3 regions of the Exiguobacterium sp. RIT452 genome follow, and region 1 is predicted to be linked to each of the others. Evidence: riboswitches for the same ligand, from Rfam matches in the RefSeq annotation. Region 1 holds a riboswitch; each other region holds the start of a gene.
What was found. A riboswitch is a leader RNA that binds a small molecule or an ion and turns the genes downstream of it on or off. The one in region 1 is predicted to bind lysine.
Positions count from the first base shown of each region.

Region 2: another riboswitch for lysine. It lies ahead of D3D03_RS09415 (Na+/H+ antiporter NhaC family protein); the one in region 1 lies ahead of D3D03_RS13110 (amino acid permease).
Region 3: another riboswitch for lysine. It lies ahead of D3D03_RS11790 (aspartate kinase); the one in region 1 lies ahead of D3D03_RS13110 (amino acid permease).

Region 1 is NZ_QXJB01000006.1:90,513-97,443, forward strand. Features, by position in the region: gene D3D03_RS13110 (amino acid permease) at 1-1,259, opposite strand, end outside; lysine riboswitch at 1,388-1,572, opposite strand; gene D3D03_RS13115 (MarR family winged helix-turn-helix transcriptional regulator) at 1,748-2,197, shown strand; gene D3D03_RS13120 (GGDEF domain-containing protein) at 2,540-3,478, shown strand; gene D3D03_RS13125 (TetR/AcrR family transcriptional regulator) at 3,612-4,229, opposite strand; gene D3D03_RS13130 (HlyD family secretion protein) at 4,424-5,080, shown strand; gene D3D03_RS13135 (DHA2 family efflux MFS transporter permease subunit) at 5,093-6,772, shown strand; gene D3D03_RS13140 (hypothetical protein) at 6,895-6,931, shown strand, end outside.
Region 2 is NZ_QXJB01000003.1:85,192-92,122, forward strand. Features, by position in the region: gene htpG (molecular chaperone HtpG) at 1-1,559, shown strand, start outside; gene D3D03_RS09415 (Na+/H+ antiporter NhaC family protein) at 1,644-3,227, opposite strand; lysine riboswitch at 3,334-3,509, opposite strand; gene D3D03_RS09420 (type I phosphomannose isomerase catalytic subunit) at 3,640-5,427, opposite strand; gene D3D03_RS09425 (PTS sugar transporter subunit IIB) at 5,576-5,872, shown strand; gene D3D03_RS09430 (PTS sugar transporter subunit IIA) at 5,878-6,207, shown strand; gene celB (PTS cellobiose transporter subunit IIC) at 6,223-6,931, shown strand, end outside.
Region 3 is NZ_QXJB01000005.1:43,809-50,739, reverse strand. Features, by position in the region: gene D3D03_RS11815 (branched-chain amino acid transaminase) at 1-694, opposite strand, end outside; gene dapD (2,3,4,5-tetrahydropyridine-2,6-dicarboxylate N-acetyltransferase) at 720-1,427, opposite strand; gene dapB (4-hydroxy-tetrahydrodipicolinate reductase) at 1,414-2,160, opposite strand; gene dapA (4-hydroxy-tetrahydrodipicolinate synthase) at 2,157-3,038, opposite strand; gene D3D03_RS11795 (aspartate-semialdehyde dehydrogenase) at 3,059-4,051, opposite strand; gene D3D03_RS11790 (aspartate kinase) at 4,064-5,263, opposite strand; lysine riboswitch at 5,377-5,554, opposite strand; gene argH (argininosuccinate lyase) at 5,622-6,931, opposite strand, start outside.

The DNA of each region.
Region 1 (6,931 bases):
AATGCCGGTGCAACGTACGGCAAGTCGCTTAACGAATGTCCTTGAGCAAGGAATCCTTTACGGAACCGGTAGTGACTGATTGCGATTCCAAGCCACGCGATGAAACCGGTCATACCTGAGGCATTCAACAGCCAGAGATAGACTTGACCGCCGAACATCGATGTCAGGAAGCAGAGTGCACCGATGGCTCCGGTCGCGAGCAAGGCATTACGCGGGACACCGTTTTTCGAGACTTTAGCAAACATTTTTGGTGCGTCGCCTTGACGTGCCAGTGTGTACAGCATCCGTGTCGAGGCATACATCCCCGAGTTCCCGGCTGATAAGACGGACGTCAAGATGACGGCGTTCATTAAAGCTGCTGAGAACGCGAGTCCGGCTTTTTCAAAGACGAGTGTAAACGGGCTGACGGCTACGTCCGTAATATCATTTGAAACCAGGTTCGGACTTGTATACGGAATCAACATCCCGATGACAAAAATCGCGAAGACGTAAAACAACAGGATCCGCCAGAAAACTTGTTTAACAGCTTTCGGAACGTTCTTTTTCGGATCTTCCGACTCTCCCGCCGCGATTCCGACGAGTTCGGTTCCTTGGAAGCTGAACCCGGCGACGAGGATAATTCCGATGACGGCAGGAATACCACCGACGAACGGTGCATCACCTAATGCAAAGTTTTTAAAGCCGACCGGTGCTTCCGATGTGAAGACACCGAAAATCATTGCAACACCGACAATCAAGAAAATGATGACAGTCACGACCTTGATCATCGCAAACCAATATTCTGCTTCTCCGAACCCTTTAACGGAGAAGAAATTTAAACCAATCATCAACAATAAGAAAATGGCACTGAAATAGAAACCAGGTACATCCGGGAACCAGTACGTCATGACGATTTGTGCCGCAACGAGTTCAACCGCAATCGTAACCGCCCAGTTGTACCAGTAGTTCCAGCCTAAGGCAAAACCGAACGATGGATCGACGAATTTCGCACCGTACGTCGAGAACGAACCGGCGACCGGCATGTAAGCTGCCATCTCGCCCAAACTCGTCATCAGGAAGTACACCATCAGTCCGACGATAGCATATGACAACAGGGCACCACCCGGACCTGCAGCGGCAACAGATGCACCGGATGCGATGAAGAGTCCGGTTCCGATGGCACCGCCAATCGCAATCATCGACATGTGACGGGCTTGCAGACCACGTTTTAAGCCTTCTTCAGTTGAATCAAGTTTTCTTTGGGGTTGTAAAGTATTCATGTGATTCGCTTCTCTCTTCTTAGATTTTTTTGAGAGGACACTTTTTGAAAAAAACAAAAAGCGCCCTCATCTTCCAGAAGGAAGATGAGAACGCAACATAGTAAAAGGATGCGCCTCATTCTACCGTCGTGAAAGATAGCTCCCCACAAGTCATGGTTGACCTGTGACAGTATTAGACCTGTTTGATCTAATCCCAATCGATCATCTTCAAAGCGATGATTGATTTCGGCAATTCTTCCTTTTCAGTCACCTCATCTGCCGCTTGACGACATCCGTAACTGTACTCATAAGAACCGCAACCTCCATCCCACTGGTTGAGTGAGAACTAATTAAGTTAGTGATTAATTTCGTGATTACCTCGTCATGTTACACAAATCGTCTTTAAATTGTCAATTCTTTTTTTGAATTGACGGCTCTTCATGGTAAAATTCCGTAATTTTTAGTACACTAAACAATAGAAGTTAACCGAGAGAAAGGATGTTGCTTGAATGCCACAAGAACGTGATCAACTGACTTACCGATTAGAGGAACAAATGCGTGTCATTCTCCGGACATTACGTCGTGAACTGAACCGACTGTTTGAAGGAACCGCGACGCGAAGTGAATTTTTCATCTTACGCAGCCTGTCCGAAAATGGTCCCCAACGTCCGACTCTACTCGCAGAACAGTTTGAGCTTGCGACAAGTCAGGTAACGGCTTTAACCGATCGCCTGTATAAAGCAGGCTTCGTCACTCGGACCCGTTCAACAGATGACCGGAGATCAATCGTCCTTGCTTTAACGGATGAAGGAGAAGCGGCGTTTCGTGAACTTGAAGTCGTCCGCCGGAAATACCTGCAGGAACGGTTTGGTACATTGACGGAAGAGGAACTGAACGTCATGGTTCGTGTCTTCGATAAGATTCTTTTGACGATGGATGAAGAAGCCGTTTCTTCCTAAAAATTGTGTGTAAAAAATATTTAACTTATTTTTCAGGCAAAGTTCACTTGACTGTGTACTTTGTCTTTTTTGTCGACTTTTCCTGTTTTACTTCACATTTTTCCATTTCTTGCCGTTAGTAAAATGAGTATACTGGAAGTATGTTACGGAAATGCGTTTACGAGGAGCTGGGAGGATTTGTTGTCCATCATGAATAATTTCATCATCAATTTTTGTCTACTGTTCACAACGATCACTCTTTTGTTTCTACCCTTTCGAAACCAACCGAGGATCACCCCTAAAACAAATGTAAAAACGCGACTTTTCTTAGGAGGAGCCGCCGGACTCATCGCTGTTCTCTTAATGTTCAACAGCATTCAAATCGATGTTGCACGGGTTGACTTACGAATTATTCCGGTCGCCATCGCCATGATGTTCGGTGGATTAACAAGCGCTGCCGTCACCGGTCTGATGATCATCGGGGCACGCTTTGCGATTACACCGCTCGACCAAATCGATGCGGCGATTCTTTCAGCGATTGTCATCAGCGTATTTATTGTCACGATTAGTGTCGTCAGACGCTACGTCCGCATGACGTTTTGGAATTTTGAGTTGATGATCGGCATCGGAATCTTGTATTCCTTACCCGCCATCTATCTGTTGACCCATAGTTGGTCGACATTCTTTAAAGTATCGGCAGCATATATCTTCTTTAATCTGATTGCCGGTTTTGTGACGTATCAGTTACTGACGGAACTCCGGCGCCACTTTGAGAACATTCAGTACCAACAAAAACTCGCGATGACGGATGCCTTGACCGGTCTCGCCAACCGCCGTCGACTGGATGATTCCTTATCCCTTGTCGGTTCTGCGGAAGACGGTTATTCACTCGTCTTAATCGATATCGACTTCTTTAAACACGTCAACGATACATATGGTCATGATGCCGGCGATGATGTCTTGCGTCAACTCGGTACAACCCTTGCTTCTCTTGCCCGTCCGGACGATTTAGTCGGTCGTTACGGCGGTGAAGAGTTTTTAATCATCTTGCCGGATACGTCCGCTGCTGAAGCGAAAAAAATCTCCGAGCTCGCCCGGATGACGGTTGCCCGGAATCTGTTCCCGACGACGAGTGTCCCTGATCTGCAAATCACGATTTCACTCGGAATCGCACATTCAAGTGGTTCGCATACGTCACTTGAAGCGTTGCAACAAGCAGATAAGGCGTTGTATCATTCTAAAAAATCAGGACGTAACCGCAGTACGATCTATACGAAAGCATTTGAACTCGAACAGGCCTGACCCCAACTGGTGCTGATTCAAAAATTAATCTCTATAAGACAAGGGTGGCAGAGAATAATTCTGCCACCCTTGTCTCGTTCCCAACGACTGATTCTCTTCACAGGTGCAGGCAAAAACAAACAAAACCCGATTTTTAAAAAGTATCTTGCGTACGATCCGGAAAACCGATACTCTCGACTGTTCCAAACACAATCATCCGACTGAGTTGGTCGGCCATGTAGGTTGCCGAGTAAGGGCGGTCATTGCGTAACCAAGAAATCAATAACCCCAATTGTCCCCCGATCACGTAGTTTAACAACAGATCCTGATCCACCCGTCTCGTTTCACTGACGGTATGCGCTTTAAACACGAGGCGGTAGTTTTCCTTTAACGTGTCCAAGAAACGGGAAATAAAGGTCTTGATCGGTCCTTGCAACAACATCGTCCGGTAAAACTGTTCATGTTGTTCGATGTGGATAAAGAGCCGTTCAAAATAACGGCTGACCTTTTCTACGGAGGGAGACTCGGATGGAACTACACCGTGAATCCGAATCGCGTCGACGAGTAACTGCATGTGATCCTCGACAATCTGATCCATCAAATCGTATTTATCCGTAAAGTGGGCATAAAACGTCGAGCGATTCACGTTTGCCCCGTCCGCCAGCATTTTTACGGTGATTACTGAAAATGGATGCTGTTCAAGTAAATGAAACAATTCTTTTGTGATACGGTCACGTGAACGTTTTGGTCGCGGATCGGATACCGGATTCATCTGCTCTTCCCCCTTTTTTTTAATAGTGTATCCGTTCTCATCGACTTTTCCAACACTTTGTCGGAAATTGTCGGTTGTATGTTGGTTATACGACCATATAATTAACTGTATTAACTACTCCTCCCCCCAGAGGAGTCTTTTTTATGGCTGATGGGGACAGTGGAGTAGACGGAAGAAAGGATGCATCTCATATTATGAACATGAAAAAAGTATTGCTGATTAACATTTTGACGTTGGTCGTGTTGATTGGTGGCGGTGCGATCGGTTACTACTATTACGACCAAGCGACGAGCTACGTCAAAACAGAAAACGCCAAAATTGACGGAAAGATGATTACGATTGCCAGCCCGGGTGCCGGTAAACTGACCGATTGGACCGCTAAAACGGGTCAAACACTGGACAGCGACGCAACGTTAGGTCACGTCATGATGGCGCAATCCGGTCAAAAACCTGTCTCCATCTCAATCGTCATGCCAACTAAAGCAACGGTCGTTCAGTCGATGGCGACAGAAAACGGTGTTGTCGGTGCGGGGACACCACTGGCTTACGGTTTTAACTTAAACAATCTCTGGGTCACGGCCAACATTGAAGAAACGGACATTGACGAAGTCAAAGTCGGACAAACCGTTGATGTCTATGTCGACAGTTATCCGGATACGACGTTATCCGGCGAAGTCGAACAAATCGGGATGACAACGGCTGGAACGTTTTCAATGATGCCGTCTTCGAACGGCAATGCGAATTATACGAAAGTCGCTCAAGTCATTCCGGTGAAGGTTTCCCTTTCACAAGAAAAATCACTCGACATTCGACCTGGTATGAATGTGACCGTCCGCATTCATAAGGATTAAGGAGGGACTTGTATGTCTATGACCTTCCTGTTCGGATACATGGCGTTTATGGTTGTCGTCCTCATCAGTGTCAATCTGATCGCCCGGCGCTCCCGTTCGTCCCGTCTTGCCGGAGCAACCGACGGATCGCTTGAAGTGGCTCTTGAAGAATCAGAGACGTTGCGTCCACCGGTTCAAGAACGGACACCACTCGCGACAGCGGACATCAGCATTCCGAAAGTCTTGACTGTGTTGTTGATCGGGATGTTTATCGCCATCTTGAACCAGACGTTGATCAACGTCGCTTTACCGGTCTTGATCAACGATTTTAACATCTCGACATCGACGGCACAATGGTTGACGACAGGCTTCATGCTCGTTAACGGCATCTTGATTCCGATCAGTGCATTTTTAATGCGGAGCTATACGTTTCGTCAATTGTTCCTCGTTTCAATGACGCTGTTCTTTTTTGGTTCCGTCATCTGTTCGATGGCAATGAACTTCCCTGTCATGATGCTTGGACGTGTTGTCCAGGCGGCCGGTGCGGGTATCTTGATGCCGCTTGGCTCCAACGTCTTCATGACCCTCTTTCCGCCGCACAAACGTGGTGCCGCCATGGGGATGCTTGGAATTGCAATGATTCTTGCCCCTGCGGTCGGTCCAACGGTGACAGGTTATGTCATTCAGAACTACGATTGGCATGTTCTGTTTTATGGCATGTCCTTCTTCGGTCTATTGACGCTTTTCCTTGGACTGGCATGGTTCAAGCTTGTTCAACCGTTGTCGAAACCAACATTTGATGCACTCGGTGTCATCTTCAGTACAATCGGCTTCGGGAGTTTGCTGTATGGATTCAGCGAGGCCGGAAATGACGGATGGGACAGTCCCGTCGTCATCAGTACGATTGTAATCGGCATCTTGGGCATTGCAGCCTTTGCGTTGCGTGAACTCTCCATGGATGATCCGATGTTGAATATCCGTGTGCTCAAAGTCCCTGAGTTTTCGTTTACCTTATTCATCAATGTCATCGTCACGATGGCCTTATTTGGCGGAATGTTATTGCTTCCGATTTACTTGCAGAGCATTCGGGGTTTCTCACCCGTCGATTCCGGTCTCTTATTGTTACCCGGATCACTGATCATGGGAATTACCGGTCCGATTGCCGGTCGTCTGTTTGACCGCTTCGGCATCCGCCCTCTGGCGATTTTCGGGCTGACCTTGATGACGTACGGGACCTGGGAACTGACTCAACTCGATATGGATACGTCATATCATTCCATCATGGGCATCTATATGCTCCGGTCGTTCGGAATGGCTTTCATCATGATGCCGATCATGACGGCCGGCATGAACGCCTTGCCGATGAAGATGATTCCGCACGGAAATGCGACGCAAAACACATTGCGTCAAGTGGCCGGTTCAATCGGAACGGCGATCCTCGTCACGGTGATGACACGCCAGACAACAGCCCACCTTGCAGACGATGCCAACCAGTTCACGACACTTGATCCTGCGCTTTCGCAACATATAGGGGATCTTGGTCAACAATTAGGCAGCTCGCAAGCGGCTTCGCTCAGCTGGTTCTCCCAGTTGACGAAACAAGCGACGATCACCGGTATCACAGATGCCTTTTGGGTCGCCACCGTCTTGTCTGCCCTTGCCTTAGTCTTGTCCTTCTTCCTGCACGGGAAAAAAGAACCGAATCTTGATTAATGTTTGACTGCTCCCGTTGACGGCACATCGTCAACGGGTTTTTGAATCATTCGCCTTTGCACTTCTTTTATAAAATCGCTACACTAAGGTCATTGAGTTCCATATCCAAAAGGAGTTGCTTTATGGTTGCCTTTCTACAGTTCTATGCGTTCATTTTTG
Region 2 (6,931 bases), on a different contig from region 1:
AGGCAGAAAATGAATCACAAGACGGTCATGATATCATCGGACAGTTCGGCGTCGGTTTTTATTCCGCCTTCATGGTCGCCGATACTGTGACGGTCGTCACGAAACCGTTTGGCAGTGACGTCGCTTATAAATGGGAGTCACACGGAGTCGACGGGTATACGATCGAAGAGGTCGAAAAAGAGACCGTCGGAACAGATATCACACTCCATATCAAAGCCAACGAAGACGAAGAGAACTACGATGAATACCTGGAACCGCACCGCCTGCGGAGTATCGTCAAGAAATACTCGGACTTCATCCGTTATCCGATCGAGATGGAGGAAACGGAACAACGTCCGGTCGACGGATCAGATGAAACAGAGACGGTCACAGTCATGAGAACGGTCAACAGCATGGTCCCGATCTGGCGGAAAAACAAACGGGAGCTGACGGATGAAGACTACCGTAACTTCTATCAGGAAAAACGTTACGGATTTGATGCGCCGATCAAACACATTCACATCAGTGCCGATGGAGCCGTCCGTTATCAATCGATCCTGTTCATTCCAGAACAGCCTTCCTTTGATTATTATTCAAAAGAGTTCGAGAAAGGGCTGGAACTGTATGCGAACGGCGTCTTGATCATGGAAAAATGCAGTGATCTGTTGCCGGATCATTTCAGCTTCGTCAAAGGGATGGTTGATTCAGAAGACTTGTCGCTCAACATCTCGCGTGAAATGCTGCAGCACGATCGCCAGTTGAAGTTGATCGCCAAAAACATTCAAAGCAAAATCAAGACACAACTCGAGGCATTGCTTCGCGACGACCGGGAGAAATACGAGATGTTTTATCAAGCCTTTGGCCGTCAATTGAAGTTCGGTATCTACAATGATTACGGCATGCAAAAGGATACGGTGAAAGACCTCGTCCTGTTCCATTCAGCAAAAGAGAAAAAACTGGTGACGCTCGCAGAATACGTCGCCGCGATGCCGGAAGACCAGAAGTACATCTATTATGCATCAGGGGAGAGCACGGACCGGTTGGATAAATTGCCGCAGTCGGAGCTCGTCAAGGACAAAGGATTCGATATCCTATACTTCACGGAAGAGATTGATGAGTTTGCGATTCAGATGCTTCTCAATTACGACGGAAAAGAATTTAAGTCCGTCACGAGCAGCGATCTCGGCATCGAGCAGACGGATCAAGCCGAAGCGACGGAGACACAAGTCGAGATGTTCAAAGCGATGCAGGACGTACTGGCAGGACAGGTGAAAGAGGTCAAAGCTTCAACACGTTTGAAGTCACATCCGGTCTGCTTCGCGACGGATGGTGCGGTTTCAATCGAAATGGAGAAAATCCTCAAATCGATGCCGAACAACCAAGATGTCGCAGCCGTGAAAATCCTCGAATTGAACACGTCGCACGATGTGTTCCAAGCGATTGAGACGGCTTATGCCGAGGATCGTCCGAAATTCGAACGGTATACTAAACTGATGTATCAACAAGCGTTATTGATCGAAGGATTGCCGATTGAAGATCCGGTCGCCTTTGCGAACGAAGTCTGCGCGTTGATGGTCTGAACAAAAAAGCCATAGCAAAAAGCCGGATCCGATGTAATCATCGGTCCGGCTTTTTGAATAGAATGATCGTTTCACAGACTTCCGTTATTCCGAACGAAGTTGCGACGGGACTTCACCGCGTCGTGAAAGAACGTTTAACATGACGAGGAAGATCAAGAAGGCGACAAGCGCACCGATGAATCCGAACACAGACGAACCGGTGACACCGAGCACGAGGTATCCGACAGCCGACGTTGCGGCACCGATCAACGCGTACGGTAATTGTGTCGTGACGTGATCGATATGGTGCGATCCGGCACCGGTCGAGCTGAGAATCGTCGTATCGGAAATCGGTGAACAGTGGTCACCGAAGACGGATCCGGCAAGGACTGCTGCAAGTGTTGGCAACAACAGACTCGGCTCAACCGCCATGATGAGGTCAGCACCGATTGGTAACATGATACCGAATGTGCCCCAACTTGTTCCGGTTGAGAATGCCATGATACTCGCGATTAAGAACAACAGGAACGGCAGATAAGAAGCGGGAATGGATTTGCTGACGAAACTGGCAAGGTAATCCCCGGTCTTCATGTCGCCGATGACAGCGATGATCGTCCAAGCGAACAATAGAATGACGACCGCCGGCCACATCGATTTCATTCCTGCCCAAATGCTGATGCGGTAATCACGTGCCGGAATCTTCCGACCGATCAACATCAAGAAGGCAACGATTAAACTGATGACGACACCTGCAACAAGAGAACGTGTCACGTCCGTTGATTCGAAGGCACCAATCAATGTAAAGGGACGATCGTCAGCGGCAAGCGCTTGAGCACCCGTCCAAAGAAGAGCTGTGACGGTCGCGATGACCAATACGATAATCGGGACGACCAAGTCACGGACTTTTCCATTATCGTGCTCTTTGACCTCTTCCGCCATTCCCATCGGAGTACCTTTGTTGGCGTCAAACAACTCACCTTGTAAAGCACGCAATTCATGCGTCCGCATCGGTCCAACGGCAATTCCCGTATAGGCGATGTAGAGTGTCAGCAACAAAGCGAAGATGGCATAGAAGTTTAACGGCACAATCATCATGAAGGCACTGAACGCTGAGTAATCGGTGATCGAATGTGTCGTCAAGATCCCGGCGATGATCGAGATGATGAAGGCACCCCAGCTGGATAACGGACTGATGACACAGACCGGTGCAGCAGTTGAATCAATGATATACGCCAGTTTGGCCCGTGAGACACCGCGGCGGTCCGTTAACGGTCGACTGACGTTTCCGACGGCAAGACTGTTAAAGTAATCATCGATGAAGATTAAGATACCTAAGCCGAAAGCGGCGAGTCGGGCGCCACGCGCCGTCTTGACGTGTGTTGTTGCCCATTCGCCGAAGGCACGGGCACCACCTGATGTTTGAATCAGTGTCGACAAGACACCGAGTAACAGTAAGAAGACGAGTAATAAGACGTTCCATTCATTTAAAGCCCCGTCTGCCCAAAACAGACTGAAGATATTTTTCCCGAGATAAACAACGGTATCGATCGGATTGAAGCTGTGAAGCAATAACGCTCCGACTAAAATACCGACACCGAGTGAGATGACGACTTTTCGTGTAACAATCGCCAAGACGATGGCGATGACCGCCGGCGCAAGTGCGACGATGGAATCTGAATAGTTGACCATGATTGTGGTTCCTCCTCCTTTTTTAGAAGATGAGACCCGTTGCACAGAAAAAAAGCAAGGGCACCGGCAACAAAGCCGACACCCTTGCTGGATGCGTCTTTCTTAGCCGAATTGGAGCGCTCCATACAACATACGTATGGCAATCGAACGGGTATTTCCCAATTCGACCAGCTTCGTCACGTCTGACACATGACGATACTTCGGCGGCATCACCTTTCGTTGATCGTCATTGTTGTCATCCTCAGATCAAGTACTCATTAAGACCGCGCCTCTACCTCATCGATAGAATAGTCATATTCTTTTCATAAGAAAACCTTATCATATTTCAGAAAATAGTTTCAAGTCTGTTTTTTTATCATGTAGGATTTTTTGCTTATAAAAAAAGAGAGGATTCATCCACTATACGGAATCATTACAGGTGGGCGGCGCCAATTACGCCGGCATGACCCTGCAGTGTTGCCAACCGAATGTTGATGTTAGGACGAAGTGACGGATAAACACGTTCTTTGACAGCCGCTAACAGTTGTTCCCAATACAAATCAGCAGATCCTGTAACACCCCCGCCGATGACGATGACGTCCGGATCGACCGTATGAATGATATTAGCCAGACCCGTCGCTAAATACGCGATGAAACGGGTTCTTTCCTCCTGATCTTCTAATAATGTGACAATCGAGGATGTTTGTTTCTCACGTGCCCGTAACTGAAGCGCGGTTCCACTCGCTAAGCCTTCGAGCGAACCTGTATTCAGTACAGGATGTGGAGAACCGGAGAACTCAATGATGGTATTACCGATTTCACCCGCACATCCATTGGCGCCCCGAATCAATTGTTTTTCATAAACGTAACCACCGCCGATTCCTGTGCTGACAGTCACGTAATAAACCGAGGAGAAGTTTTTCCCGGCACCAAAAAGTGCTTCGCCAAATGCGGCTGCATTGGCGTCATTTTCAAGAGATACAGGGACATCAAATGCAGAGTGTAAAGGTGCTGTCAGGTTGACGCGTGTCCAACCCGGAAGGTTGGGAGGCGAGAGGAGGCACCCTGTTTTGGCATCCAGTGGACCGGGTGCAGCGATTCCGATTCTTGTGATGTCAAATTCCTGTTTGAACAGTTGAATGGCGTACTTGAGTTGATTGATTGTATTCGCCGGGCCTGCTGAAGGATGAGTCGGAAAAGAAAGTTGTTTGACCACTGTTTCTTGATCGATGGCGGCGACACGCGTTTGTGTTCCTCCTAAATCTACACCAATTTGCAAGGGGCGTTTCGTGTGAGAAGAAGGACCGGTCAACAACACAAGACCGTTCCCTGAAATCTTCTGTTCTGTCTGTGCGGGCAAAAGAATGGTTGCACCTGCTGTGAACTGATCATGGTTCAGACGAATCGTTCCTTCGATTACGGTGATGACTTGGAAAAAGGAACGTGCCGGAATCGTATGACGATCTCGAACGGTCCATTCTTCTACAAAAAAGTAAGGGGTATGAGTCAATGATTTTTGAAACGGAGAAAGCTGTACAGGAGGTTCATGGTAGTGAAAATGCGGAAACTGAATGACTTGCCGAGCCTGTTCCAAATGGAGTGGCCGCGGAACACCTGCAGAGTCAAGGCGGTCATAATCATATAACCGATAAGTCGTATCCGAATTTTGCTGAATTTCGAGTACGACGCATCCCTTGGTCAAGGCATGAACGGTCCCTGCCGGAACGTAGAGAAAATCGCCTTTGGAAACAGGCACATATTGAAGATAGTGCTGGAGGATTCCTTCCTCTAACGCCTGATCAAATTCAGCTTGTGATTGAAACGTGTGACCATAAATAATGGATGCATCCTTGGGACAATCGACGATGTACCAACACTCATTTTTTCCGAATGGCTGCTGTTCAAGGCGTTGGGCATCTGTATCGTTCGGATGAACCTGTACGGATAAATGACTGGATGCATCAATCCATTTCATCAATAACGGGAACTCGGAAGAAGTGTCCATCCCGAAAATTTCAGGGTGATTTGACCACAATTCCTTTAAAGAAAACCCGGAAAATTGACCGCATTGAACCAGGGTCACTCCATTTTCATGACTAGAAAGTGTCCAAGCTTCTCCTGTTTTTTGATCATCTGATATGACAAAACCATGCTGTTTAAGCTGCTGACCACCCCAAATACGTTCTTTTGTAAGGGGTTTGAAAACAATCGGCTCGTTCATGCATACTCCTCCTTTGATCTGTTATCAAAAACAACTCTACACTTTTAAAAAATAAAAATAAACAAAATAATTATCAAGTATAGACATGAAAGGATAAATCCGTATAATCAAAGTTGTAAGCGATTTCAAATCAGAGAGGATGTTTGGAATGAAAAAAATCATGTTAGCGTGCAGCTCAGGGATGTCGACGAGTATTCTTGTGACAAAAATGCAGGAACATGCAAAAGGAATCGGAGAAGAAGCAAAGATTTGGGCGGTGGGTCAAGATCAAGCGATGAAAGAAATCGAAGGAGCAGATGTCATTTTGATTGGACCACAGATGCGCTTTTTATTATCAAAGTTTCAACAAGCAACAGATAAGCCGGTCGAAGTCATTGACATGATGGCGTACGGAATGGCTGACGGGAAAGCGGCCTACGAACAAGCCGTAAAATTGATGGGGTGAATGATATGCCAACTAACGAACAGACGATGGAGCAAGTGGCCTTCATGATGATTTTGCACAGCGGAAATGCAAGAAGTACGATTCGGGAAGCGATTGAAATTTATAAAGACGGGTCGTTTGAAGAATTCGAGCATTTGTTATCAGATGCGCGTGCCCAGTTGCAAGAAGCGCACCAGGTTCACTTTGGGCAAGTTCAAAAAGAAGCAAACGGCGAACCGACGACACTGTCACTTTTGTTGTTGCATGCAGAGGATCATTTGATGTCGACACAAACCATGCTTGATTTAACATCCGGACTCATTGAATTGATGGAACACAAGTTTTCTAAAAAATAAAAAGGAGTGTTCGAAATGACTGAGAATAGTAAGTGGTTTGATCTGTTGAGTCGTTTCTTGATGCCGATGGCGGCATTTTTAAATAACAGTCGTTACCTGCAGACGTTACGCGATGCATTCATGCTTGCTTTTCCGATTACGATGTTTGGTTCTTTGGTCGTCGTCGTGGCGAATCTACCGTTTCTCGATAAATTCATGTCACCCGGTGTACTCGATGCATTCAAGACCTCTCTTGGAAATGCACCATCGGCGACCATGGGAATCATGTCATTGTTTGTTGTCTTTGGAATCGGCTATTATCTTTCAAAAAGTTATGACGTAGAAGCCGTATTCGGTGGAGTCATCGCCCTTGTTTCCTTTTTATTACTCACTCCTTTTTTTGTCGCAGTAGAGAACGTCGCCGATCCTGTTGGAAACGTCATTCCATTAGATCGTCTAGGGGCTAAAGGAATGTTTCTTGCCATGATCACCGGATTTTTAGCAGGAGAAATTTATCGGTTCGTCGTTCAAAAAAACTGGACAATCAAAATGCCGGCCGGTGTTCCGACAGCCGTTGCCAAGTCTTTTTCAGCGCTCGTTCCAGCATTGTTGACACTTACGATTTTCCTCGGAATCAATATCGCCGTCACCTCTCTTTTAAATACCAATTTACACGATCTCATCTTTAACCTCGTTCAAAAACCACTTGTCAATTTAGGGAATGGACTCGTCCCGACATTGATTG
Region 3 (6,931 bases), on a different contig from region 1:
CTTGATCCTGCGCAAGACGCATGATGACTTGACGTGTGATACCGTCAAGAACCGAACAGTCGAGTGAAGGTGTATAAATCGTGCCGTTTTTCAACATAAACAAGTTGGCGACACTCGCTTCACTGACATTTCCGTTCATATCAAGGGCAATCGCCTCATCAAATCCATCACGAAGTGCTTCCCCTTTTAAGAGTTGCGAGTTCATGTAGTTGGCGGCAGCTTTTGCTTGCATCGGCATCATCGTCGACGAAACGCGACGGTATGAAGCGACCTTCGCACGGATGCCGGCACCTTTATCAAAGTATTCACCGAGCTCCCAACAAGAAATCCCGACGTGAACCGTCGTATCTTTTGCCATCAGTGCCTGCCACGGTGTACCGAGGAAAACAAATGGGCGAATGTAACAAGATTCAAAGCCGTTTTTGGCGACAAGATCAATCGTCGCTTGGACGAGTTCTTCCACTGTATAAGGAATCGTCACGTGATAAAAAGCACAACTCCGGAACAGACGTTCAATGTGTTCCGTCAATTGGAAAATCGCCGGACCATCCGGTGTCGCATACGCACGGATTCCTTCAAAGAATCCACTTCCATAATGGATCGCATGTGACATGACGCTCGTATTTGCTTCTTTTGGATCATGAAAAACCCCGTCTAACCAAATCGCTTCACCATACTGTGTATCCACTGCCATGTGTTTTCCTCCTCTTAGACGTCAATCAGAGTGAACGTAAATCATCCACGAGTTGCGTCTTTTCTGCTGTTTTTTCGTCTTTCTGTTTGATCACGCGTGCTGGTGTACCAGCAACTACGCTACCGGCAGGAACGTCTTCTGTGACGACACTGCCCGCTGCGACGACGGCATCTTTTCCGACGCGGACACCTTCTAAGATGACGGCGTTCGCTCCGATCAAGACACCATCTTCAATGATGACCGGTGTTTTTGAAGGTGGTTCAAGGACCCCAGCGACCACTGCACCGGCACCTACATGAACGTTTTTACCAATCGTTCCGCGTGCACCAACGACGGCGTTCATATCAATCATTGTACCATCTCCGATCGATGCACCGATATTAATGATTGCCCCCATCATGATGACCGCATTGTCGCCGATGACGACATGATCACGAATCCATGAACCTGGTTCGATCCGGGCATTCAAATGACGTGTATCGAGCATTGGCACGGCACTGTTGCGACGGTCGTATTCGACGTGCACTTCAGTAATCCGGTCTGCATTCTCTTCTAAGAAAGTTGAAGCAAGTCCTGCATCGGCGAAGAAAATTTTGGATTGATCCGTTCCGAATGCCGTTGCTCCTTCAATCGTCAATCCTGCCAAGTCACCGTTGACGTACAATTTGACGGGCGTTTGTTTTTTCGCATCTTTAATGAACTTCGCAATTTCATAAGCATCAGTTAATAACATGTGAATCCTCCTGTGTGTAGAGCGTCTCCAGTGTATAGAGTCCCGCTGATTTTTGAATGAGTGCTTCCGCCGCTTTGATGGCGCCTGAAGCGAATACTTTTTTGGATAACGCCGTGTGTTTGATTTCGATCAACTCATCGACCCCGGCAAACAACACTTCGTGTTCGCCGAAAATCGTTCCCCCACGCATCGAGTGCATCCCGATTTCGTTTGGTTCCCGCTTTTCACGCGTCGACTCCCGTTCGTAGACCGGTTGGACATTTCGTAAATCCTGAATGGTCCGGAGCAACAGCTCCGCCGTCCCGCTCGGTGCATCGACTTTTTGATTGTGGTGTTTCTCAAGCAGTTCGATGTCGAAAGCTCCAGCAAGCGGAACGAGTGTTTTCAACAACTGTTGCATCATCGCGATCCCAAACGACATGTTATACGATTGAAAAATCGGAATCTGTTTGGAAGCGTCACGAATCGTCTGCAGCTCGGCTTCCGAGAAGCCGGTCGTCGCAATGACGAGTGGTGTCTTCGTTCTCATGCCATAATCCAGTAGATCCGGCAACAAGCTCGGATGCGAAAAATCAATGATCGCATCAACCGATTCCGTCATTTCGGCGAGCGTGCCGTATGAGGGCACACGTTCCGCCGTTTTCGTTTTGTCGATGACGGCGACGACGGCATCCGGTGCCAGTTCATGCACGTAATGTCCGGTCGCTCCGTATCCGTGAATGGCGAGTCTCATCCAACCACTCCTTTATAACTCCGCATCGTCTCAAGCAGGTGCGCATGTCCCGCTTCCGACTGACGGACGAGCGGCAGACGGGGAGCCCCGACGGCAATTCCGATTTCTTCAAGTGCTGCTTTGACGGGAATCGGGTTGACGTCGCTGAACAAGGCGGAAATGACAGGCATCAGATCACTCTGAATCCGGCGTGCCGTGTCGTAGTCGTTTGCAAGCAGCGCTTCTGCCAAGGCCTGCGTCTCAGCCGGATACGGATTCGACAAGACGGAAATCACGCCTTGTGCCCCCCATGCCATGTACGGGAGAATTTGATCGTCGTTGCCGCAGAAAACGGCAAAGTCGTTTGGTAAAGCCGTCATCAGTTCACCCATGAAGCTGACATCTCCGCTCGCTTCTTTGAACGCTTGGATGTTCGGATGCTTCGCAAGCGTCACGGCAGTCTCAACTGAAATCGCCACCCCCGTACGTGACGGGACATTATACAGCATGATCGGCAGCGAAACCGCATCCGCGACAGCCGTGAAATGCGCTACGAGCCCGGCTTGTGACGTTTTGTTGTAATACGGTGTCACGAGCATCGCTGCATCGGCACCAAGACGTTCCGCCGCTTGTGTCTTTTCAATCGTCTGCGCTGTATTGTTCGTTCCGGTTCCGGCAATGACAGGCACGCGTCCTGCCGTCACACGGACCGCCGTTTTCAGTAACGTCTCGAACTCTTCATTCGTCAGCGTCGATCCTTCTCCTGTCGTCCCACCGACGACCAATGCTTGAATGTTTGCCGCGAGTTGTTGTTCGATGAGTTGTTCAAATACGGTTAAATCCAGTTCACCCGTTGAAGTGAACGGTGTTGCCAGTGCTGTTCCTGCTCCTTTAAACATGTCGGATTCCTCCCTGTTTCTTAAGAATGGATTGAACTTTCAAGTGCTTGGCGCGCCACTTGCACGGCGTTCGAAGCGGCCCCTTTTCGAATGTTATCGGCGACACACCAGATGTGGAAGGTGTTCGCAAGACTCTGATCCTGTCGAATCCGTCCGACGTATACGTCATCCGTTCCACTGGCGTCAAGCGGCATCGGATACTGATTTTGACTGACATCATCGACCAGAACGACGCCGGGTGCTTGACGCAATGCTTCGCGGATTGCTTCGACCGTCGTCTCCTGCTCAAACGTCACGTTGATCGCAACGGAATGAGCGTTCGTGACCGGGACGCGGACACATGTCGCACTGACCGGCAACTCCGGTAAGCGGAAGATTTTGCGTGTCTCGTCAATCATTTTCTGTTCTTCTTTCGTATACCCATTCGGTAAGAACACATCGATATGCGGCAGGATGTTATCGTGAATCGGGTGCGGATAATTGACCGGTTCTTCGCCGCGGCTGCCGCGAGCTAAATCCTCAATTCCTTTTTGACCCGAACCGGAGACCGCTTGATACGTCGTATAGTTGATACGCTGTAAACCAAACTGCTGAAGCGGGGCCAGGGCGACGACGGATTGAATCGTCGAACAGTTCGGATTGGCAATCAATCGATCGTCCGGACCGATTGCCTTCGGGTTTACTTCCGGTACGACGAGCGGGATATCCGCCTGCATCCGGAAGGCACTCGAGTTGTCGACGACGAGTGTTCCTGCTGCAGCGAGTAACGGGGCATACTGTTCACTGATCGTTCCGCCTGCTGCGAACAGTGCGACATCGATGCCGTCTTCTGTGATTTGCTCCGATAATGCTTGAATCGTAACGTCTTGCCCTTTGAACTGGACGGTTTTCCCGGCAGAACGGGCTGAAGCGTAAGCTGAAATTTGACGAACCGGAAAGTCGAGTTCCGCCAAGACTTGCAACATTTTTTGTCCAACGGCGCCTGTTGCGCCAATGACTGCTACATGATACATATGGTTTCCTCCTTACAGATCAAATGCATTGGCGATTGCTGCGACGGTCCGTTCGATGTCGGCTTGGGCAATCGTATACGAGATGCTGATTTCTGACGTCGTGACTTGATAAAACGTGATGTTTTCCGCCCGGAATGTCGCAAATAATTTCGAAGCGACGCCTGTTGCGTCACGCATTCCGATTCCAACGACCGATAACTTGGCATGTTGGTTATGACGGTCGACTTTGACGGTCGGGAAACGATTGATGATATCCTGCAAGGCTTCTTCCAAAAACTCTTCTTCGTCGAGCGGACACGAGAACGAGAGGAAGATGTCACTGTCAAACGTCGTCTGACTGATCATATCGATGTTGACGTGACGTCCTGACAACAATTCAAAGATATCTGCGACCGCTGAGTTTGTCTGTGGTACGTGTTTGATCGATACCGTCATGACGTTTTTTGTCACACTGACACTTGTGACCGCTTTTTGTTCCATCGTTTCCGTTGCCTCCATGATCCAAGTCCCTCTTTCCGATTCAAGTGTTTTTCCGACAAAGATGTGTACACCGTATTTTTTACCTAACTCGACACTCCGCATCTCCATGACTTTGGAGCCAAGAGCACTCATTTCCATCATCTCATCATATGAAATGTGTGGAATCGGCTGTGCTGCGGCATGGATCCGTGGATCAGCCGTATAAACGCCGTCAACGTCCGTATAGATTTCACATCGTTTATCGAGAACGGCTGCCAGTGCGACGGCTGTCGTATCCGATCCGCCACGCCCCAGTGTCGTGACGTCCCCCAGTTCATTGACCCCTTGGAAACCGGCGACGATGATGACATCGTAGGTCTCGAGTTTTTTCCGGAGCAATTCGCCGTCAATTTGTTTGATTTTACTTTTCGTGTGGAGTCCCATCGTACTGATGCCTGCTTGTGCGCCTGTCTGGGACAAGGCTTTTGTCCCGAGTGAGTTCAAGGCGATGCTGAGCAACGAAATCGTCTGTTCTTCACCGATTGCAAGCAGACGGTCGAGTTCGCGCCGTTCCGGTCGATCCGTGATCGCCTGGGCTTGGGCAATCAATGAGTCAGTCATTTTTCCCATCGCCGATACGACGACGACTAATTTTTCTCCTTGATCCGTCCGATTCTTCAAATAATTCGCAATTGACTGAATCTGTTCGACAGTCGCAACCGAACTACCACCAAATTTAAGTACAGTTGTCACAATCCTATCTCCTTTTGTCCCGAAACAGAAAAAAACGACGGGCCGGTAGGAGCGTTCCTACGGCCCGTCGTTATCACGATCGGACAAACGATGACAGTGTCATTCGTTCTTTTACGTAAGATAGCGCTCCGAAACGTGGGTTTCGGCAGTACAACGGATCTTAACCGTTGTACCAGCAACCAAGAAAAAGCATTTTCTTGTTCACTTCGGCGGATTTCCCCTTTCACATCACTTGGCATGCTTGCCTTTGTAAGTGTTGCTACTGATGTCATCCGCGCCTCTATCTGTCGGTTGTTAGTTACAGTTATAGCAAACATTTTTTGTTAAATCCAGTGATTTGCCAAACTTTTTTTGATTTTTATGATTTTTGAAGGGTCTGCTTTGCTTGGGTCAGCTGTTCGCGAACAGCGTTAAAACCAGTCCCGCCATAACTGCCTCGTCTTGCGACGGCTTGAACCGGATCGAGCAACGGATAGACATCTTCCGTAATGACCGGATGGAATGTCTGATACGTCTCGAGTGTCAAATCCTTCAAGAAACAGCTGGTCTGGACACAATGCAGAACGGCTTTGCCGACGATTTCATGCGCTTCCCGGAAAGGAATGCCTTTTGTGACAAGGTAATCGGCCAGTTCCGTTGCATTCGAGAAGTCTTGCATTGTCGCCTTCTTGAGCGCTTCTGTCTTAAACGTAGCGGATTCGAGCATCCCGGTAAAAATCTGAACCGATTGTAAAACCGTATCAGCCGTATCAAAGACGCCTTCCTTATCTTCTTGCATATCTTTATTGTAAGCGAGTGGTAATGCTTTCATCGTCGTCAAGAACCCCATCAAGTTTCCATATACCCGTCCTGTCTTTCCGCGAATCAATTCTGCGAAGTCCGGATTCTTTTTCTGCGGCATCATGCTTGATCCCGTCGAAAACGCATCGGACAGTTCAATGAACAAAAATTCTTGTGACGCCCAGATGATGATTTCTTCACAGAACCGTGACAGATGCATCATGACCGTCGAAGCGATGCCAAGGTATTCAATGACGAAGTCCCGGTCCGAGACGGCGTCCAAACTGTTGGGATAGACGTGTTCAAATCCAAGCAACTCGGCTGACTTGAACCGATCAATCGGGAAAGTCGTTCCGGCGAGTGCACCGGCACCAAGCGGTGACATCCGGACCCGTTTTAAGTTGTCCGTCAGTCGCTCGGCATCACGCTCAAACATCCAAAAGTAAGCCAGCAAGTGATGTGCAAGCGAAATCGGTTGAGCACGTTGCAGATGGGTATAGCCGGGCATGACCGTTTCGACGTGTTGATCCGCTTGTTCCGTGATGACGGATTGCAGATTGCGAAGACTCGACAGGAGTTCTAAAACATGCTGCTCCATCCAGAGATGAAGATCAGTTGCGACCTGATCGTTTCGACTGCGCGCTGTATGCAGTTTACCGGCGACAGGACCAATCTGTTCCGTCAATAACCGCTCGAGGTTCATATGGATATCCTCATCGGCCAGTGAATAGACATGCTGATCAATCGTCGTTTGTAAATGATTAAGTCCAGCTTCGATTTGCTGCCATTCCGTCTCCTCGAGAATCCCTTGTTCGTATAACATCTGCGCATGGGCCAGGCTGCCTTGTAAATCGACAGCCGCCAATTTTTGATCAAATGAGATCGATG